Regions from separate parts of the Actinomadura sp. NPDC023710 genome, predicted to be linked through region 3. Evidence: riboswitches for the same ligand, from Rfam matches in the RefSeq annotation. Region 3 holds a riboswitch; each other region holds the start of a gene.
What was found. A riboswitch is a leader RNA that binds a small molecule or an ion and turns the genes downstream of it on or off. The one in region 3 is predicted to bind cyclic di-AMP.
Positions count from the first base shown of each region.

Region 1: it holds a riboswitch for cyclic di-AMP, as region 3 does, so the genes downstream of both, AB0H37_RS17055 (CHAP domain-containing protein) here and AB0H37_RS31840 (NlpC/P60 family protein) in region 3, are expected to answer to the same signal.
Region 2: it holds a riboswitch for cyclic di-AMP, as region 3 does, so the genes downstream of both, AB0H37_RS36705 (C40 family peptidase) here and AB0H37_RS31840 (NlpC/P60 family protein) in region 3, are expected to answer to the same signal.
Region 4: it holds a riboswitch for cyclic di-AMP, as region 3 does, so the genes downstream of both, AB0H37_RS43415 (CHAP domain-containing protein) here and AB0H37_RS31840 (NlpC/P60 family protein) in region 3, are expected to answer to the same signal.

Region 1 covers NZ_JBFAGB010000013.1:74,338-78,666, forward strand. The annotation lists gene AB0H37_RS17040 (hypothetical protein) at 143-556, shown strand; gene AB0H37_RS17045 (hypothetical protein) at 608-907, shown strand; gene AB0H37_RS17050 (hypothetical protein) at 889-1,107, shown strand; cyclic di-AMP (ydaO/yuaA leader) riboswitch at 1,717-1,866, shown strand; gene AB0H37_RS17055 (CHAP domain-containing protein) at 1,881-2,570, shown strand; gene AB0H37_RS17060 (hypothetical protein) at 2,760-3,503, shown strand; gene AB0H37_RS17065 (MFS transporter) at 3,882-4,329, shown strand, end outside.
Region 2 covers NZ_JBFAGB010000044.1:235-4,563, reverse strand. The annotation lists gene AB0H37_RS36715 (Mut7-C RNAse domain-containing protein) at 1-468, shown strand, start outside; gene AB0H37_RS36710 ((deoxy)nucleoside triphosphate pyrophosphohydrolase) at 497-886, shown strand; gene AB0H37_RS36705 (C40 family peptidase) at 1,251-2,267, opposite strand; cyclic di-AMP (ydaO/yuaA leader) riboswitch at 2,275-2,405, opposite strand; gene typA (translational GTPase TypA) at 2,596-4,329, shown strand, end outside.
Region 3 covers NZ_JBFAGB010000032.1:110,302-114,630, forward strand. The annotation lists gene AB0H37_RS31830 (LacI family DNA-binding transcriptional regulator) at 1-374, opposite strand, end outside; gene AB0H37_RS31835 (LuxR C-terminal-related transcriptional regulator) at 764-994, shown strand; gene AB0H37_RS31840 (NlpC/P60 family protein) at 1,578-2,573, opposite strand; cyclic di-AMP (ydaO/yuaA leader) riboswitch at 2,577-2,783, opposite strand; gene AB0H37_RS31845 (amino-acid N-acetyltransferase) at 3,048-3,575, shown strand; gene AB0H37_RS31850 (RDD family protein) at 3,577-4,329, shown strand, end outside.
Region 4 covers NZ_JBFAGB010000075.1:7,562-11,890, reverse strand. The annotation lists gene AB0H37_RS43420 (CDP-glycerol glycerophosphotransferase family protein) at 1-1,777, opposite strand, end outside; gene AB0H37_RS43415 (CHAP domain-containing protein) at 1,981-2,748, opposite strand; cyclic di-AMP (ydaO/yuaA leader) riboswitch at 2,760-2,915, opposite strand; gene AB0H37_RS43410 (SpoIIE family protein phosphatase) at 3,384-4,329, opposite strand, start outside.

The DNA.
Region 1 (4,329 bases), on a different contig from region 3:
TCTCCATGACCGGCGTGTCCTGCGTCCACCGGATCATCACCGACCTCGGCGTCGACGTGGCCCCGGCCGGCCTCTTCCTCGCCGAGTGCGCCGCCGGCGTGACGCCCGAGCCCGTCCAGGACGCCACCGGCGCGCCTCCGGCATGCGTGACATCCTCGGCGACATCGCCCGCTGGGCCGCGGGCGAGACCTTCGCCCTCGCCGCCGTCGCCGTGGGCCTCACCTGCGGGGGCGTCCTCGATGTCCCCATCGAGCCGGTCGGCCCCTCACGCTTCGCCGAGATCGGCGCCCTCGCCGCGGCGGTCAAGGCGCGCGAACCCGCCGCCGTCGCCACCGTGGTCGCCGGACCGGATGCCATCGGCCGCCACCGCCTCGTCCGTCCCGTCCACTCCTCGGGCTCCCTCGGAACGTCCTCGCAGGGCGCCCCGGTGGACACCGAGGTCGCGCGCGCCATGCTGGCCCAGGAACCTGACCGGCCTGCGCGGCCACGGCTCGCACCCGCTCCGCTCGCGTGCCCAGGGCACGCCTGGTTCAGGTTGGTGGCCGCCGAGACGTGACAGGCCCCACACCCCGGCTCGCTCGATGGAGGCCGCGTGGGGGTGCCGTGGATGGAGCACGACGTCCCGGAACTCCTCGAACCTGAGGTAGAAGACCTCTTCGACCTCGCGCCGGATGTTGTGCACGAGGCGTTCGACCTCTCGGAGCAGGGCTTGCTCGTACGCGAAGGAACGGCCGATCATGCCGTGTTCGTGGTATTCCCGGTATCCGGCAAAGGTGCGCACGCGGTCGATCCTCCGCTCGGCGTCCTCGGCCTGCCGGGCCCGAAACGTGACCTGAGCAGTCTGGAGAACAGATGTCCCACGACGAAGACCCACTCTGCGCCGTCTTCATGCCGGCTCTGGTGGTGATCCTGCATGCGGCTGAGCAGGAGAAGGGCGAGCCGCTGACGGAAGCGGAGGTGCTCGCCATCCGCGACGATGCGGTATGCATGACCGTCCCGCTCAGCGTCGCACACGACCTTGAGCGGTCTCGCGGGTACTCCGACACTCCGCCCGCAGACTGCTGGCATGAGTGGCTCTCCGTTCGGGAGCAGATCGCGGCCGAGTAGGTCGGGAGGAGAACAGGACGGGTCGGCAGGCGGGTGATATCGAGCCTCTGGCGAGTGCGGAGTTTGAAGGGCGGGCGGAACGGAGCGGATTACGGCGGTCCGGTGAGGCTGGTGCCGGTGTGGGCGGCTCGGCTGGCACGTTCGCCGCTCACGGTGGTGGCCTGGCGCGCCCGTGCTCCGTCCAGAACCCCGCGTTGCTCCTCCGACCCTGGCGTTGTTCACCGGCCCGCGTCCGGCATCGCCGTAGGCGGCGGGGGTTCCGCCTGCACGCTCAGGCCCGGTCGGCTCAGTTCCGCACCGATAGCTCAAAGATGACGAGCTGAGCGGTACGCAAATTCCAGGCACCGTTGGGCGGTCCGGTTGAGGGTGTCGCACCGAAAATCTTGGTCCAGCTTGACTGGACCGCAGCCCTTGCGTTGAGGGGGTTTTGTGAAGTCTTTGCAGGTCGACCAGGTCGTTGGGGCGTGCTTGACGAAATATGGGGCGGCTTGAACCTGTTGTGGCTCTGTGACCGACGGGGAAGCCCGTCCGGAGCGCCCGACCAGATCATGAAGGGCGCATCAAGTCCCTGATCATCAGGACGGCCGATCAAGGCACGTCCGCCGCCGAGTCCGCAGAGCGCCGATCACGGCCGAGCGGAGCCGGGGACCCACCGAAACACCGGGGTGAATCCGCACCCCCGCCGTGCGCGGGGTCGCGGTAGGGCCACTTCCATGCCCGAACCCGACAGCTAACCCGGTAGGCGGACTGGAAGAACTCAGGAGAACCTTTTCATGACCGCTCGTACTTTCGACCTGACCAAGCGCATGGGCACCCGCGTGGCCGCCGGAGCCGTCCTCTCCATGGCAGGTGTGTTCGGCTTCGCCTCCCTGGCCCCGTCCGCCCAGGCGGACACCAAGCCCGCGAACACCGCGCACGTTGCCGAGGTGTCCAAGGCCGACGCCAACGGCGCCAAGACCGGCGGCCAGAGCGCCAAGGCCGGCGCCTCCGCGCAGGACGTCATCAAGCTCGCCCGCACGCAGGTCGGCACCCACGAGGACGCCTCGGGCAACAGCAAGTTCAACAACTGGTACATCGGCTCGTCGCTGGGCGAGCTGAACGCCCACCGCATCGGTGCCGAGAGCGCCTCCGTCTACAAGGGCCAGTCCTGGTGCGACATGTTCGTGTCCTGGCTGGGCCAGCACACCGGCACCAAGGGCATGGGCGCCGACGCCTACACCGTCAGCCACGCCCAGTGGTTCAAGAAGACCGGCCGCTTCGGCGAGACCCCGAAGCCCGGCGCCGTGGTCTTCTTCGCCTGGAACGGCGGCGGCATCAAGGGTGTCGAACACGTCGGCATCGTCGTGAAGGACAACCACGACGGCACCATCAACACCATCGAGGGCAACACCGGTGACGCGGTGAAGAAGAAGGTCCGCGACACCTCCACCGTCGCCAGCTACGGCTACCCCGAGTACCGGTGAGCCCGGGCCGCTGAGCGGCCCCTTGCCCGCACCGTCCAGCGGTGCTCCCCCTCTCCACCCGCGCGATCACACCCACGTCGCGAGCACGCCCACGTGCCGTGCGCCGGATCCGTCATGCCCGAACGGCGAGTCCAGTCCCTCACGCCGAAGGCATGGCCCGGCGCCCGGCCCACCGAGCAAAGGATGAACATGCAGCAGCGAACCGCCCTTATCGGTACCGCCCTCGCGGGCATCCTGGTCGCGGGCGTGGCGGTCGAGGCCGCCCATGGGGCCCCGGCGGACAAGCCGATGGCGCACACGGTCACCGGGCAGCAGGTGACCGGGCACAAGGTCACTGGGCAGTTGGTGACCGGGCAGCAGGTGACCGGGCACAAGGTCACCGACCAGCTGGTGGCCGGGCACAAGGTCACCGACCAGGTGGTGGCCGGGCAGGCCGCCGGGCACAAGGTCACCGGGCGCAAGATCACCGGCCAGCAGGTGGCCGGGCAGCACGACGCGAAGGCCGCCCGCCACACCACCGGCAAGGCCGCTTCGAAGAGCCACGCCGTCCTGTCGGGCAGCACCACCGCGTCCTACTTCTGGGACGACGGCTCGGGCGTGAACGGCGACACCGGCGCCCCGGCGGGCGGCAAGCCGATGCAGAAGGGCCTGTTCGCCAGCCCGAGCTGGCCCATGCACACCAAGGTCAAGGTCACCTACAAGGGGCGCAGCGTCACCGGCTTCGTCGGGGACCGCGGGCCGGGCGAGCCGTCGCACCGCGGCGTCATGCTCGACCTCGACACCTACACCTTCCGCCACCTGGTGGACGGCAAGAAGCCGAACAGCAAGTACGACACGGGCACCTCGGCGGGCCACCTGAAGGGCGTCAAGTACGAGGTCCTGTCCTGGGGCCACGGCATCGGCAAGAAGGGCGCCCCGAAGCCCCTCGGCTGACCAAGCCCGTCCAGGTGATCCCCTCCTGGCCGCCCCGAGCCGCATCACAGACCCCGCTCCCGTCCTCGGACGAGAGCGGGGTCCGTCACGTCCGGGGCAGAAATGCAGGGCAGCGACGTCGTTGTCGGCGGACTGTCGCGGTGCCGCCGTCTGTGATCGTCCAGCTCCAGTAGCGACCCCAGAAAGGGACCGGTGATCGATCGGGCCCCCTCATGGACGGTGTCCGCCAGGAGGCTGACCACGCCGAAGACCATGACGAACCCCGTGGCGACAACGCCGCAGCCTGAGCTCCCTTGCCGTCGACCGAGCACGCGTCGATTTCAACGTCAAGGGTGACTTCTCCGGCGGGCTGGTGCTGATTACCGTCTCTGGCGAACGTTGAAGACGGCCCCGCCGAGGCCCACCGAGTCGGGTCGGGGTGCTGGGCGCTCGACTCGACACGGCTCAATGCTGACTGGGCTGGAGGACATGACGGAAGCCTCATCGCGGGCTCGTCGGTTGTTTCTGGGCGGGCAGTCGGTGTCTTTGCTCGGTGACGGCTGCGCGGTGCTCGCTGTGCCGCTGCTGGTCCTGCAGTTGACCCGTGACCCGTTGGCGGCGGGTCTGGCGGCCGCGCCGCGCGGGATCGGCTACCTGCTGGTCGGACTGCCCGCGGGGCCGGTCGTGGACCGGCTGAATCCGTGGAGGGTGCTGGTCGCCATGGATGTGCTCCGCGCCGGGGTTTTCGTGATCCTTCCCGCGTTGGTGTGGCTGGGGGCCGCCCCGCTTGGGGTCGTGCTGGCACTGGCGTTCGTGGGCGGGGCCGCCACGGTGTTCTTCGACGCCG
Region 2 (4,329 bases), on a different contig from region 3:
ACGCTGGCCCGGCGCATGCGCCTGCTCGGCCTCGACACCGCCTACCACAACGACATGGACGACCCGGCGCTCGTCGTCCAGGCCAACGAGGAGCGCCGCGTCCTGCTCACCCAGGACCGCGGCCTCCTGCGCCGCCGCGCCCTGTGGTTCGGCGCCTACGTCCGCGGCTCGCGGCCGGACGACCAGCTCCGCGACCTGCTCGACCGTTTCGCGCCCGTCCTGCGGCCGTGGACGCGCTGCACCGCCTGCAACGGCGAGCTCGTCCCGGTCGACAAGGAGGAGGTCGAGCGCGAGCTGCGGGCTGGCACGCGCCGCAGCTACGACGTCTACGGCCGCTGCGCCGGGTGCGGGCAGGTCTACTGGCGCGGGGCACACGGCGACCACCTTGAGGAGATCGTCCGCGACGCGACGCGTCTGGTCGACTCCCTCCGGGGGAACGGAACCGGACGGACCGGCGCCGCGGTCTGATCACGAAGACGGAGAGGAGCTGGTCGCGATCGATCTCGTGGTGGTGGTGGGGGCGGCGATCCTCGCGGACGGGCGGCTGCTGGCCGCCCAGCGCGCCGAGCCGCCGCACATGGCGGGCGGCTGGGAGCTCCCCGGCGGCAAGGTCGACCCCGGAGAGTCGGACGAGGACGCCCTGGTACGCGAGTGCCACGAGGAACTGGCCGTGAAGGTGCGCCTCGTCCGCCGCGTCGGCGGCGACTGGCGCCTGAGCGAGCGCGCCGTCCTGCGCGTCTGGACGGCCGAGCTGGTAGAAGGCGAGCCCCAGCCTCTAGAACACCTGGAACTCCGCTGGCTGACCCCGCCCGAGCTCTACGACGTCGACTGGCTCCCCGGCGACCGCCCAGTGATAGACCTCCTGGCCGCCCAGGGCCTCACCTAGAACCTCCTGAACCCGGGCCCGCCCCGCGGGGATCCACCCGGGCGCCCAAGCCCGAACGCGCCGACCCTGGCCACGGCCGAAACCAAGCAACAACCTGAAGGACCGCGATCGCGTCCGGAGGCAGGTTCGAGCGAAGCGTGAATCTGATCGAGATCGGCCGAGCACCCAAGCCGTTCACGACCGACCTCAGCCGCCACAGCAACCCCGCAACAACCCCAAGGGCCGCGATCGCGTCCGAAGGCAGGTTCAAGCGAAGCGAGAACCTGATCGCGCAGCGAGCCGCAAGGCGAGACGAAGCGATGCCAGCGATCGCCCGCGTTTATCGACGATGGAGGGCCGCCAGGCCCGAAGGAGGAGAAAAACGCTAAGAAATACGGTTCGCGCCTGCGAAGTCGGAGCGGTCGGAGAGTTTGGAGATTTTGACCACATCGCCGGTCTGGGGGGCGTGGAGGTACTTGCCGTCGCCCAGGTAGATGCCCATGTGGTGCAGGTTGCCGCCGAAGTACACGAGGTCGCCGGAGCGGAGCGCGCCGCGCGAGACCTTCGTTCCCATGGCGAACAGGTCGCCGGTGTAGTGCGGGAGGCCGGGCTTGCCGACCTGGCCGTAAGCCCAGACGACGAGGCCGGAGCAGTCGAAGCTGCTCGGTCCGGCGGCGGCCCACACGTACGGGGAGCCGAGCTTGGTGAGCGCCTTGCGGGCCATCTTCGCGGGCAGGCCGGAGCCCTTGACGGTGGCGCTGAGGCCGGTGCGCGGGTCGCTCGCGTGGGTGGTGGTCAGCTTGTCGAGGCGCTTCATCACCTCGGAGACCTTGGTCCTGGCCGCCTCGCGCGCCTTCTTGGCGTCGTCCCAGGCCTTCTTGACCTGCGCGGTCTTCGCCTTCGCGGTGCGCTCCGCGGCGTCGGCCTGGTCGATCTGCTTCTTCAGGGCGAGGACGGCGGTGGCCTGGCTCTGCGCGAGGTAGGCGCGGTCGGACAGCCCCTCGGGGGAGGCGCCGGAGCCGAAGAGGACGTCGGGGCTGCCGGCCATGTAGTTCGCGGCGGCCAGGGCGCCGAGCCGCCGGCGGGCGGGCTCGGCGAGGGCGCGGAGCCGCTCGGCCTCCTTGGTGGCGTCCTGCTCGGCCTTGCGGGCCTTGTTGAACTCCACACGGGCCTTGTTGAACTTCTCCGTGAGGATCTCGGCCTCTTCGTTCAGCGCGTCGAGGCTCTTGCGCAGGCCCTTCTCGGTCGTCGGCGTGGGGCTCGGAGCCGACGGCGCGGAGGCGGGCCGGAACGGCTGCGCGGCGTGGGCGAGGTTCGGCGCGGTGGCGCCGAGGCCGATCAGGAGCAGGGTGGCGGTGGCGGTGGGCAGAACGCGACGCCGCCGGTGGGAATCCGGAGCCAAGCCGGTGTTCTCCTCTCCTCGTACGCCTACCGGGTTAGCTGACGGGTTCGGGCCGGAGTCGCCCTACGACGAGCGTCGATTCACCCCGAGGGTGGTGGGTCCCCGGTTCTCCCGCGGGAGATTCGGCGTTCCGGCCGCAGTCCCGGGGGGTGGGACTCCGGACGACCGGATCTCGGGCAGATTACAAAGGATGCGCAAAGTTGGCCAATCGAGGCCCGTGCGACCGGTGGGACGAACGGCTCGGAGTGGGTGGTACGCCCGGCCAAGTAGAATGGGTACTGCCGCGTGTCTGCGGTGACTCCCGAACTCTCACGCAAGGCGAACCCGCATGCCCATCTCCACGCGCGACGACCTCCGTAACGTTGCGATCGTCGCCCACGTCGACCATGGCAAGACGACGCTGGTCGACGCCATGCTCTGGCAGTCCGGCGCCTTCCGCGAGAACCAGGACGTCGACGACCGGGTGCTCGACTCCAACGACCTGGAGCGCGAGAAGGGGATCACCATCCTCGCGAAGAACACCGCGGTCCTGCACAACGGGCTGACCATCAACATCATCGACACTCCGGGGCACGCCGACTTCGGCGGCGAGGTCGAGCGCGGCCTGTCCATGGTGGACGGCGTCGTGCTCCTGGTGGACGCCAGCGAGGGCCCGCTCCCGCAGACCCGGTTCGTGCTGCGCAAGGCGCTCGAGGCGCGGCTGCCGGTGATCCTTGTCGTGAACAAGACCGACCGTCCCGACGCGCGCATCGACGAGGTCGTGGACGAGACCTACGAGCTCTTCATGGACCTCGACGCCGACGAGGAGCAGATCGACTTCCCGATCGTGTTCGCGTCCGGCCGCGCCGGGCGGGCCTCGCTCGACAAGCCCGCGGACGGCACGATGCCCGGCAGCGACGACCTGGAGCCGCTGTTCAAGGTCATCACCGAGACGATCCCCGCGCCGGCCTACGACCCGGACGCCCCGCTCCAGGCGCACGTGACGAACCTGGACGCCTCCAGCTACCTCGGCCGGATCGCGCTGTGCCGGGTGCACGCCGGCACGATCAAGAAGGGCCAGCAGGTCGCCTGGTGCCGGCACGACGGCAGCGTCGACCGGGTGAAGATCACCGAGCTGCTGATGACGGAGGCGCTCACCCGCAAGCCCGCGGACGACGCCGGGCCCGGCGACATCATCGCCATCGCCGGCATCCCCGACATCATGATCGGCGACACCATCGCCGATCCGGAGGACCCGCGCCCGCTGCCGCTGATCACGGTGGACGAGCCCGCGATCTCCATGACGATCGGCACCAACACCGGGCCGATGGCGGGCCGCGAGAAGGGCACCAAGGTCACCGCCCGGATGGTCAAGGACCGGCTCGAACGCGAGCTCGTCGGCAACGTGTCGATCCGGGTGCTGCCGACCGAGCGTCCCGACGCCTGGGAGGTGCAGGGCCGCGGCGAGCTCGCCCTGGCGATCCTGGTGGAGAACATGCGCCGCGAGGGCTACGAGCTGACCGTCGGCAAGCCGCAGGTCGTCACGCGGGAGATCGACGGCAGGAAGCACGAGCCGGTCGAGCGGCTCACCGTCGACATCCCCGAGGAGTACCTCGGCGCGGTCACGCAGCTGATGGCGGTCCGCAAGGGCCGCATGGAGCACATGACCAACCACGGCACCGGCTGGATCCGGATGGAGTTCCTCGTCCCGGCCCGCGCCCTGATCGGGTTCCGCACCGAGTTCATGACCGAGACGCGCGGCACCGGCATGGCGCACCACGTCTTCGAGGACTACGAGCCCTGGTTCGGTGAGCTGCGCACCCGTCCCTCGGGTTCGCTCGTGGCCGACCGGTCCGGCGCCGCCACCGCCTACGCGATCACCAACCTCCAGGAGCGCGGGACGTTCTTCGTCGGCCCGACCACCGAGGTGTACGAGGGCATGATCGTGGGGGAGAACTCCCGCGCCGACGACATGGACGTCAACATCACCAAGGAGAAGAAGCTCACGAACATGCGGTCGTCCACCGGCGACGAGCTGGAGCGGCTCACCCCGCCCCGTCTCCTGTCGCTGGAGGAGGCCCTG
Region 3 (4,329 bases):
CGAGCGACATCGGTCGCGTACGGGTTGGCGAGGTCCTCGACGAGGACGCCGAACGCCCGGCGCGGCTGGTCGCCGAACTCGCCCGCGGTCCGTTCGGGGCCCGTGCGGAGCCGGCGCGCGGACTCGTTGCGGACGAATCCGAGCTCCTCGATCGCCGCGCGGACGCGGTCACGGGTAGCTTCGGCCACGAGGTCTGGCCGGTTTAGGACATTCGAAACGGTCCCAACTGAGACTCCAGCACGCCTCGCGACCTCACGAATACTGGTCTGTGGCAACTCGCTCCTCGTCCCGCTCCATGGGCGTTTTCCCAGGTAGTGGAGTTTGGCATGGCGGGGCACCGAATGCACGGTCACACATGGTGAGCGAACGGGCACGCAGCGCTCTTGACCGGCGCTTGACGGGCCGGATCCGGCCGCCTAGCGTTCCGAGCCGAAGCGTAGCTTGAAACGATTCACGATCTTCGTTCACTGCGAGGACCGGTGGTTTCGGCGAGAAGGGGCGGGCGGATGGCTGGCGATCACATCCCGTCTCCCTCGGCAGGCCAACGAGTGAATCGTCACCCGGAGTTCCCCCGTACACCCCCGCAATCGGCCATGCGGCCACCTCCGGCCAAGCGCGTGAGACAGAAAAGGAATCCGATGATCTAAGTCCGGAAGGGTCCGGACCCGGCAACCCAACGCGCGTACAGATCGAGGTCCAACCCGTGCCTGTGCAGCGGACGGCTGCATCCCCGCGGTCATCACCACGGACGAGGGAGGACGGAGTGGAAACAGCCACACTCGCACGTCGTGGCACCGACGATTTCGGGCTGAGCGAGGAAGAGATCCGGTTGCTCGCCCAGATCGCCAGCGGTGTCACCGCCGATGTGGCGGCACGCAAGCTGGAACTGAGCGCTCGGACCTTGCGGCGCCGGCTGCGGACGATCTGCGACCGGCTGGAGGTCAACACCCCTATCGAGGCCGTGGTGTGGGCGGCCCGGAGGCAGCTCATCTAGCGATGCACCCCCCGACGCTCGCCAGGGGACGGCGAGCGTCATCCGGAGAAACGGCGGCTCATCCGAATTCCGTCCGACCCCGCAGCGGCGGCGCCCGCGTCCTGGCAGGTAGGTCCCTGCAGAAGGCGTCGCCGCGGACGGCGTTCGGGCCTGACAGGCCCACCCGGCCCGCCTCGATCTCCGGCGAGCCCGGCCCCGCGACGGCTCTGGCCGGCGCGCCCCGGCACGATCAGTTCAGCATGGTGAACGGCACCGCGAACCCGGTCGGCGTGACGGGTCGGCTCCGACAGCACTGACCGACCTCGCGACGGGCCTGATCGACGCACCTCGGCCGACCAGGGCGGCGCGGTCGGCCCCCACGATGGTCGATCGGCTTCACAGAGTCGACGGGTGCGGTGGCGGGGTTCTAGAGCCTGTCTCGAAGTGGCCTCGGGCACGCGCGCGAACGCGTGACCTGCCCGGTGCGGCGAAGCCGGAGGCGAGCGAAACCGGGCAGATCGCGAAGCGATGCCGCGTTCGCCCAGGTCCGGTCACGTAGCGAGCCGCCAGGCGAGCGAAGTGGGCCGGGACTTCGAAACACGGCCTAGGCGACCCGGACGCCGCCCGCGAAGGGGCGTCCGTTCATGGAGGCGATCTTCACGACGTCTCCGGTGTGCGGGGCGTGCAGCATCTTGTCGCCGCCGACGTAGATCCCCATGTGGTGCAGGTCGGAGTAGAAGAAGACGAGGTCGCCCGGCTGAAGATCGCCGCGCGACACGTGCGTGCCGGCGTTCCACTGGCTGCCGGTGTAGTGCGGCAGGTTGATGCCTACCTGCCTGTAGGCCCACATCGTCAGGCCGGAGCAGTCGAAGGTGGTCGGGCCGGCGGCGCCCCACACGTACGGGCGGCCGATCTTGCCCATCGCGTAGCGGAGCGCCTGCGCGGCCTTGCCGGTGCCGATGACGGGGAGCTTGGCGAGCTGGGTGGGGTCCTTGTCGACGAGCTTGCCGCGGATCTTCTCGTAGGAGTCGGTGATCTTCGTACGCTGCGAGTCGAGCTGCGTCTTCAGGGCCTTCACCTGCTTGGCGCGGGCCTCGGCCGACTTGCGGGCCCGCTGAGCGGACTGCATGGCCTGCATCAGCCCGAGCACCTGGGTGCTGTCCTGCTTGGCGAAGTAGTGGAGGGTCGCGGCCTGGTCGAGGATGGACTGCGGGTCCTGGGAGGCGACGAACGAGACCGCGGGGTCGGAGCCGCCCTGCATGTAGCTCGTCGCCGCGAGGGATCCGACCTTCTGGCGGAGCGCCTCCAGCGTCTTCTCCTGGCGCTTGGCGTTCTCCGTGGCGACCTTGGCGGCGCGCTGCGACTGCGCGAGCCTGACCTTCAGCCCGTTGTACTGCTCGGTGAGCTGTTCCAGCTGGTCGGCGAGCTTGAGCGCCTTCGTCCTCAGCTCCTTGGCGGAGGGCTCGGGGTCGGCGTGCGCGACGGCGATCGCATGCGGGGCGATCGCGTGCGGAGCGGCCGAAACGACGGCGAGCGCGCCGACCATGATGGCCGCGCGCCCACGGAAGTGTGAAAGGGAAGCATGCCGCGATCGCTTCACGAATACTCCTCTCCTCAGCCGCCTACCGGGTTAGCTGACGGGTTCGGGCCGGAGCGGCCCGTCCGCGTCCGTGGGCGAACCGATCGCCCGCGACTGCGGATTCACCCCTCACGGTGGTCGCTCAGGGCGATTCCCCGAAACGCTCCGAAAGTGGGTCCCCGGCTCCCCGGGCAGCTGGTTGCGACCCGTGGGACTCGGCGGTGCGGCCTCCGTCCTACGGTGGGCCGACGTCAGCGATGGACACTAACGGACCCCGCATTGGATGCCAACCAGAACATGCGAATTCGCAGGTCGCGCTGCGCGGTGAACGAGGGAATCGCCGGATGGGTCGCCTTCCGTGCGCTGTGTTCTGCCTCACTTTCGACGCCCCCTCGGCAGTGCCTAGTCTCTTTTATCTAGTCACTTGCGCGCGGTGCCCGGCACGGGCGGACGGAGGGCGTCGCCCGGCGAGCACGCGGCGTTCGATAATCTCGCCTGCTTGTGGAAGTCGTGATCCGGCGTGCACGTACCGCCGACGTCCAGGAGATCCGCAGGCTCGTCGACCTGTACGCCGGGTCGGGGCGTCGCCTGCTGAAGAAGACGACGGTCAAGCTGTACGAGGACGTCCAGGAGTTCTGGGTCGCCGAGGACGTCCAGCACGGGACGCCGGGGCCGCTCGTCGGCTGCGGCGCCCTCCACGTCATGTGGGAGGACCTCGCGGAAGTCCGTTCGGTCGCCGTGGACAAAGGATGCGGGGGACGGGGAATCGGGCACCGGATCGTGACCCGCCTCCTGGAGAACGCGCGTGAACTCGGCGTGCGAAGGGTGTTCTGCCTTACCTTCGAGGTGGAGTTCTTCGCCCGCCACGGCTTCCAGCAGATCCTGGGGACTCCGGTGGCGCCAGAGGTGTACGAAGAACTTCTCCGCTCCTACGACGAAGGCGTGGCAGAGTTCTTGAACCTCGACCGGGTCAAGCCGAATACGTTGGGCAACACCCGGATGTTGCTTCGCCTGGAGGACTGAGATGAGCGATTCCCCCCACGGCGGGCGGCCTTACCAGCCCCGGCAGGGGCAGGGTTCCTACGGCCCGCCGCCTCCGTACCAAGGTTCTCAGTGGCAGCAACCACAGCAGCGGTCGTCCCAGCAGCAGTGGGAACAGCAGTCCCAGCAGCAATGGCAGCCGCAACAGGAGCAGTGGAACCAGCAGCCCGCCTACGACGACTACGGCTCCTACGACGACGCCGGTGACCCGGTGCTGGCGCCGATCCACCGTAGGGCGGGAGCGCGAATCATCGACAACGCGCTCGTCGCGGTCTTCGGGTTCGCGCTCGTCCTCCCGGTGACGATCGGCGCATTCGGTCTGGGCAAGCCCGGCAGCAAGACGGAAGACGAGGGGGGTGTGTGGAACTGGCCCATCATCTTCACCCTCTTCTGCGTCCTGTCCGTGCTGCCGTTCATCTACGAGGCCGTGCAGTTGTCCATGTGGGGACGGACGCTGGGGAAGCGCGTCCTGGGCCTGGGCGTCGTTCAGGCGCGGCCCGCGGGCACCCCCATCACCACGACGCAGGCCGTCTGGCGGGCCGGGATCACCCACGTCGGTTACCAGCTCGGCGTCTTTTTCTTCCTCGTCCTGGCGGTGATGGTGTGGGACTACGCCGCGTACGGGATGGTGCTGGTCTGGGCGGGCGCGCTGATGGCCTACCTGTGGGCGATCTGGGACCAGCCCCTGCATCAGTCGCTGCACGATCGCTTCGCCGGCACACTCGTCATCGACGAG
Region 4 (4,329 bases), on a different contig from region 3:
CGGTCCGGACGGGCAGCCGGCTCAGTACCCGGTTGAACACGACGATCTTGGTGTTCCGGCCGGTCAGCGTCCGGCGCACCGACCTGCTCACCTCCCGGGCCCGCTGCCGGGCCAGCCGCGCCGGCCGGGACAGGGCGGCGCGCCGCGCGACGGCGCGGGTGAGCCGCGCCCACGGGCTCCCCGTCTCCAGGGCGAACGCCAGGTGCCCTCCCTCGGTGACGTACGAGCGGAGCCGGTCCCCCGCGAACCGTGTCAGCCGCGGCCGGACGGGCAGCGCGACGCCGCCGAGCGACGGTGAACCGCGGCCCTCACCGAGCCGGGTCACCACCTCCTCGCCGTCCACCCGGATGCGCAGCCGGACGTCCCAGACGGGGTCGACGAACCCGAAAGGGCGGATCTTCTGGACGGGGTCGAACTCGGCCCGCCAGGTGAGCCGGTCGCCCTCGTGCCGGACGGACGCGCGGGCCCGTCCGGTCCTCGAGCGGCGGCGCCGGTCGCGGAACTCCAGCGTCCCGGACAGCTCGGCTCCCCGCGGGATCCGCTCCAGCGGGTTCACCACGTAGCCGGCCATGAGCACGCGGCCGCCGCGCGTCTCCAGCCGTGTGACGGTGTTCGCCGGGCGCAGCTCCCGGAGGGGCCGCACGTGGAAGCCGAAGGCCGTGACGTCCAGGACGCGGCGGCCGAGCGTGCCGCGCGGGCGCCCGGCCCCCCAGTAGACGCGCCCGTCCCGCTCCACGAGGCGGGCGCGCAGCTCGGGACGTTTCACGGGGTCGTACTCGGCGGCGGCGAGCGCCCCCGCGTGGTCGCCCTCGCGGATCAGGTGCGCCGCGATCGCGGGCAGCGGGTTGGCCTGCTCGAAGACCCGCGGGTCCAGCTCGGCCAGGTAGGCGGCGGCCAGGTCGAGGAAGCGCGCCTGGTGGTCGGGGTCGCGGTCGCGCAGCTCGCGCAGGTAGAGCACCAGGTCGTGGTTGACGAACTTGACGTCCTTGGCCCGCTGCAGGTCGTAGGCGCCGCGCAGCGCGAAGAGCATGTCGATGCGGCGGTGGATCTCCAGCCGGTCGGCGAAGTTGGCCGGCTCGGCGCGCCGGTTGGAGATCGACGGCGCCGGCGTCCGCTCCCTGACCAGCCAGTTGTAGACGCGGTGCGGGATCAGGGCGGTCCGTCCCGCCTCCAGATAGGCCTCGGCGGTGAACAGCAGGTCCTCGTAGTGCAGCCGCTCGACGAACCGCAGCCCGTGCTCCTCCAGGAAGCCGCGCCGGTACGCCTTGTTGGTCGAGAGGGTGTCGTAGAGGAGATCGGGGTTCTCGCTCAGCGAGTCGTAGACGACGCTGTGCCGGTAGAGCCACGGATACCAGGGGCGGATCCGCCCCTTGGCGCCCTCGGGCAGGTCGAGGAAGATCCGGTCGCAGAGCCCCGAGACCATGTCGGCGCCGGTGTCCTCGGCGGCGGCGAGGAGGTTGAGGCAGGCGTGCCGGTCCAGCAGATCGTCGCTGTCGAGGAACATCACGTACCGGCCGGTGGACGCATCGATCCCGGTGTTGCGGGGGCGGCCGCAGCCGCCGGAGTTGACCGGCAGGTGAACGGCCCGGACCCGCCCCGGATGGGCCGCGGCGAGCCGGTCGGCGGCCTCGCCCGTGCCGTCGGTGCTCGCGTCGTCGACGATCAACGTCTCGACGCCGCCCAGGGACTGCGCCAGCGCCGAGGCCACCGCCCGCGGAAGCCTCCGGGCGTCGTTGTAGGCGATCACCACCACGCTGACATCCGGGCGCACCGCCATGGGCATCCCCCTCCGCAGACTCCGGCGTGCTGGATACCTATCCAGGAACTCCGCACTGAGCTCCAAGGGGGATCAAAGGCTGTCAACGCTTAGCATTACCCACCGTCAGCGGAGGCATTGGGCACAACACCCGGAACGCCAGAAGGCGCCCGGCGGGAGGCCGGGCGCCTTCGTCACACGTGCGCCTTCTCTAAGGCGTCGCGTCAGCGGGCGTAGTCGGGGTAGCCGTAGCCGACGACCTGCGACTTGTCGCGCACCTTCTTCTGCACCGCGTTGTCGGTGTTGCCCTCGATGGTGGAGATGGTGCCGTTGCCGTTGTCCTTGACAACGATGCCGACGTGGTCGATGTCGCCGATGTCGGCCTTCGAGCCGTCCTGCCAGTCGTAGAACACCACGGCGCCGGGCTTGGCGGTGTGGCCCCAGCGATCGGTCTGCTTGAACCAGCTGGCGTGCTGGACGGTGTAGGCGTCCCAGCCCATGTTCTTGACGCCGGTCTGGGCGCCGAGCCAGGAGACGAACATGTTGCACCACTGGGCGCCGTTGTACTCCTTGACCGAGAAGCCGCCGTCGCGCTTGGCGGTGGCCTTCGCCTGCGGAGTCGAGACGTACCACTTGTGGTACTTGGTCTCACCGCCCTTGCCCTCGTGGATGCCGACCTGCTTCTGCGCGAGCTTGATCACTTCAGCGGGCTTGACGGCGTGCGGGGGGACCTTGAAGCCCTCGCGCCGGGCCTCGGCCGCGGCGTTCTCGGCCTTCACCGTCTTGGCCTTGGAGGACTTGTGCGCGGTGGTGCCCTGCTCGGCGACCACCGCCGTCTGGGTGGAGGTGTCGGCGACCGCGCGGCCGCCGGCGAGGGGGTTGACCACAGAGAGCCCGACCGCGCCCGCCAGGACCGCGCCTACGGCGACGCCGACGGCCTTGTCCTCGGGGCTGAGGCGGTTGAGCGAAAGTCGATCGAAAAGACCGGACATACAGGGAATCTCCTTGTCTTCCATGGCGCCTACCGGGTTAGCTGACGGATTCGGGCATGGAAGCAGCCCTACGGCGCGACTCTCGGGCGCGCCGATTCACCCCAGAAACGTGGGTCCCCGGCTCCGTTCCGGTCGCACTGACCGGACGGACTCGGCCTCGCACCGCGCGAGCGGTGCAGGTTTACGGATTTCTCACTGACAGATCTTGATGAGGGGGCGCGCGTCACTGGGCGCGCATCGCGTGCGGATTCCGCTCCGCGATCCTCGGCCGCGCATGGTGCGGCCGGTGGCAACGCATGGGACGCGTTGCGTGATTCGGGATCGAAGGTACCAACCTTCTCAAGAAAAGCAAACCAGACATAAAGCAAAGTCTTGCCTGCTCAAGGCCCTTCCAAGAGACTCCCAACACCGGGACTGCGCCGCCTCTTCCCGATCTTTGTCGAGACGCCCCTCAGCCCCTTGCCCGCCGTACTTACCGGGCCTTCGGGAAAAGGTAAAGAAGATCGAATGGAGGGCGGCCGGCACTCCCCGCCCCCGGTCTGCACCACCCGCCCGCCCGTCCAGGTGAGGCGCACGTCACATTCGGCGATCTCCGCTGGTCAGGCGTGCCGTTCGTCACCGTGAGGCTCGGACGATCACTCCACGTGGATGGCGAAGAGGGTGGTGTCGTCCGCCGCCCGGTCGTGCTCCATCCGCGCGAGAACCTCGTCCAGCACCCGGTCGGGACGCGTGGAGGAGTCCTGCAGGATGTGGGTCAGGCGGGCGATCCGCTCGTCCAGATCCGCGTCCCTGCGCTCCACCAGGCCGTCGGTGTAGAGGAAGAGCATGTCGCCCGGATTCAGCCCGGTGGTGATCGTCGTGTACTCCCAGCCGGCCATGGCGCCGAGCATCGGGTCGCGGACCACCTCCAGCGGGGTCGCCCGCCCGTCCCGCACCAGGATCGGCGGCGGATGGCCCGCGCACGTCCACTCCAGGAGGTGCCGGGACGGGTCGTAGTGGGCGACGATGGCGGTGCCCGTCGCGGGCGGGTCCATGGCGCCGATCAGCTCGTTCAGCCAGCCGACCAGCCGTCCGGCCCGCTCCCCCGTGCAGGCGAGGCCCAGCAGGCCGTTCCGGGTCCGCGCCATCGCCGCCGCCGCCGGCAGCCCGTGCCCGGCGGCGTCCCCGATGGCGAACATCGCCCGCCCGTCCTGCAGGGCACGGGTCGCGAACCAGTCGCCGCCGATGCGGGCCGTGCTCTCCGCCGCCATACTGCGGATCGAGGTGCGCAGGCCCGGGAGCTGCTCGGCCTCGTCCTCGTCCGGCAGGATGGCCCGCCGCAGCGTCACCGCCACGCGCCGCTCCTGCGCCGTCCGCGCCTGCTGGCGCAGCATCTGCCGCCGGGTCTCGGCCAGCGCGTGCTCCACCCCGCGCCGCCGGGTGATGTCCTGCGAGACGATGTTGATCGAGACGGGCAGCCCGGACTCGCCGAGCACGGGCTCGGCGAACACCCACAGATGGCGGGGCGTCCCGTCATTGCCGGTCACGCGGTGCTCCGCCTCCACCGGTTCGCGGCGGGAGAACATCGTCTGGACCGCCTCC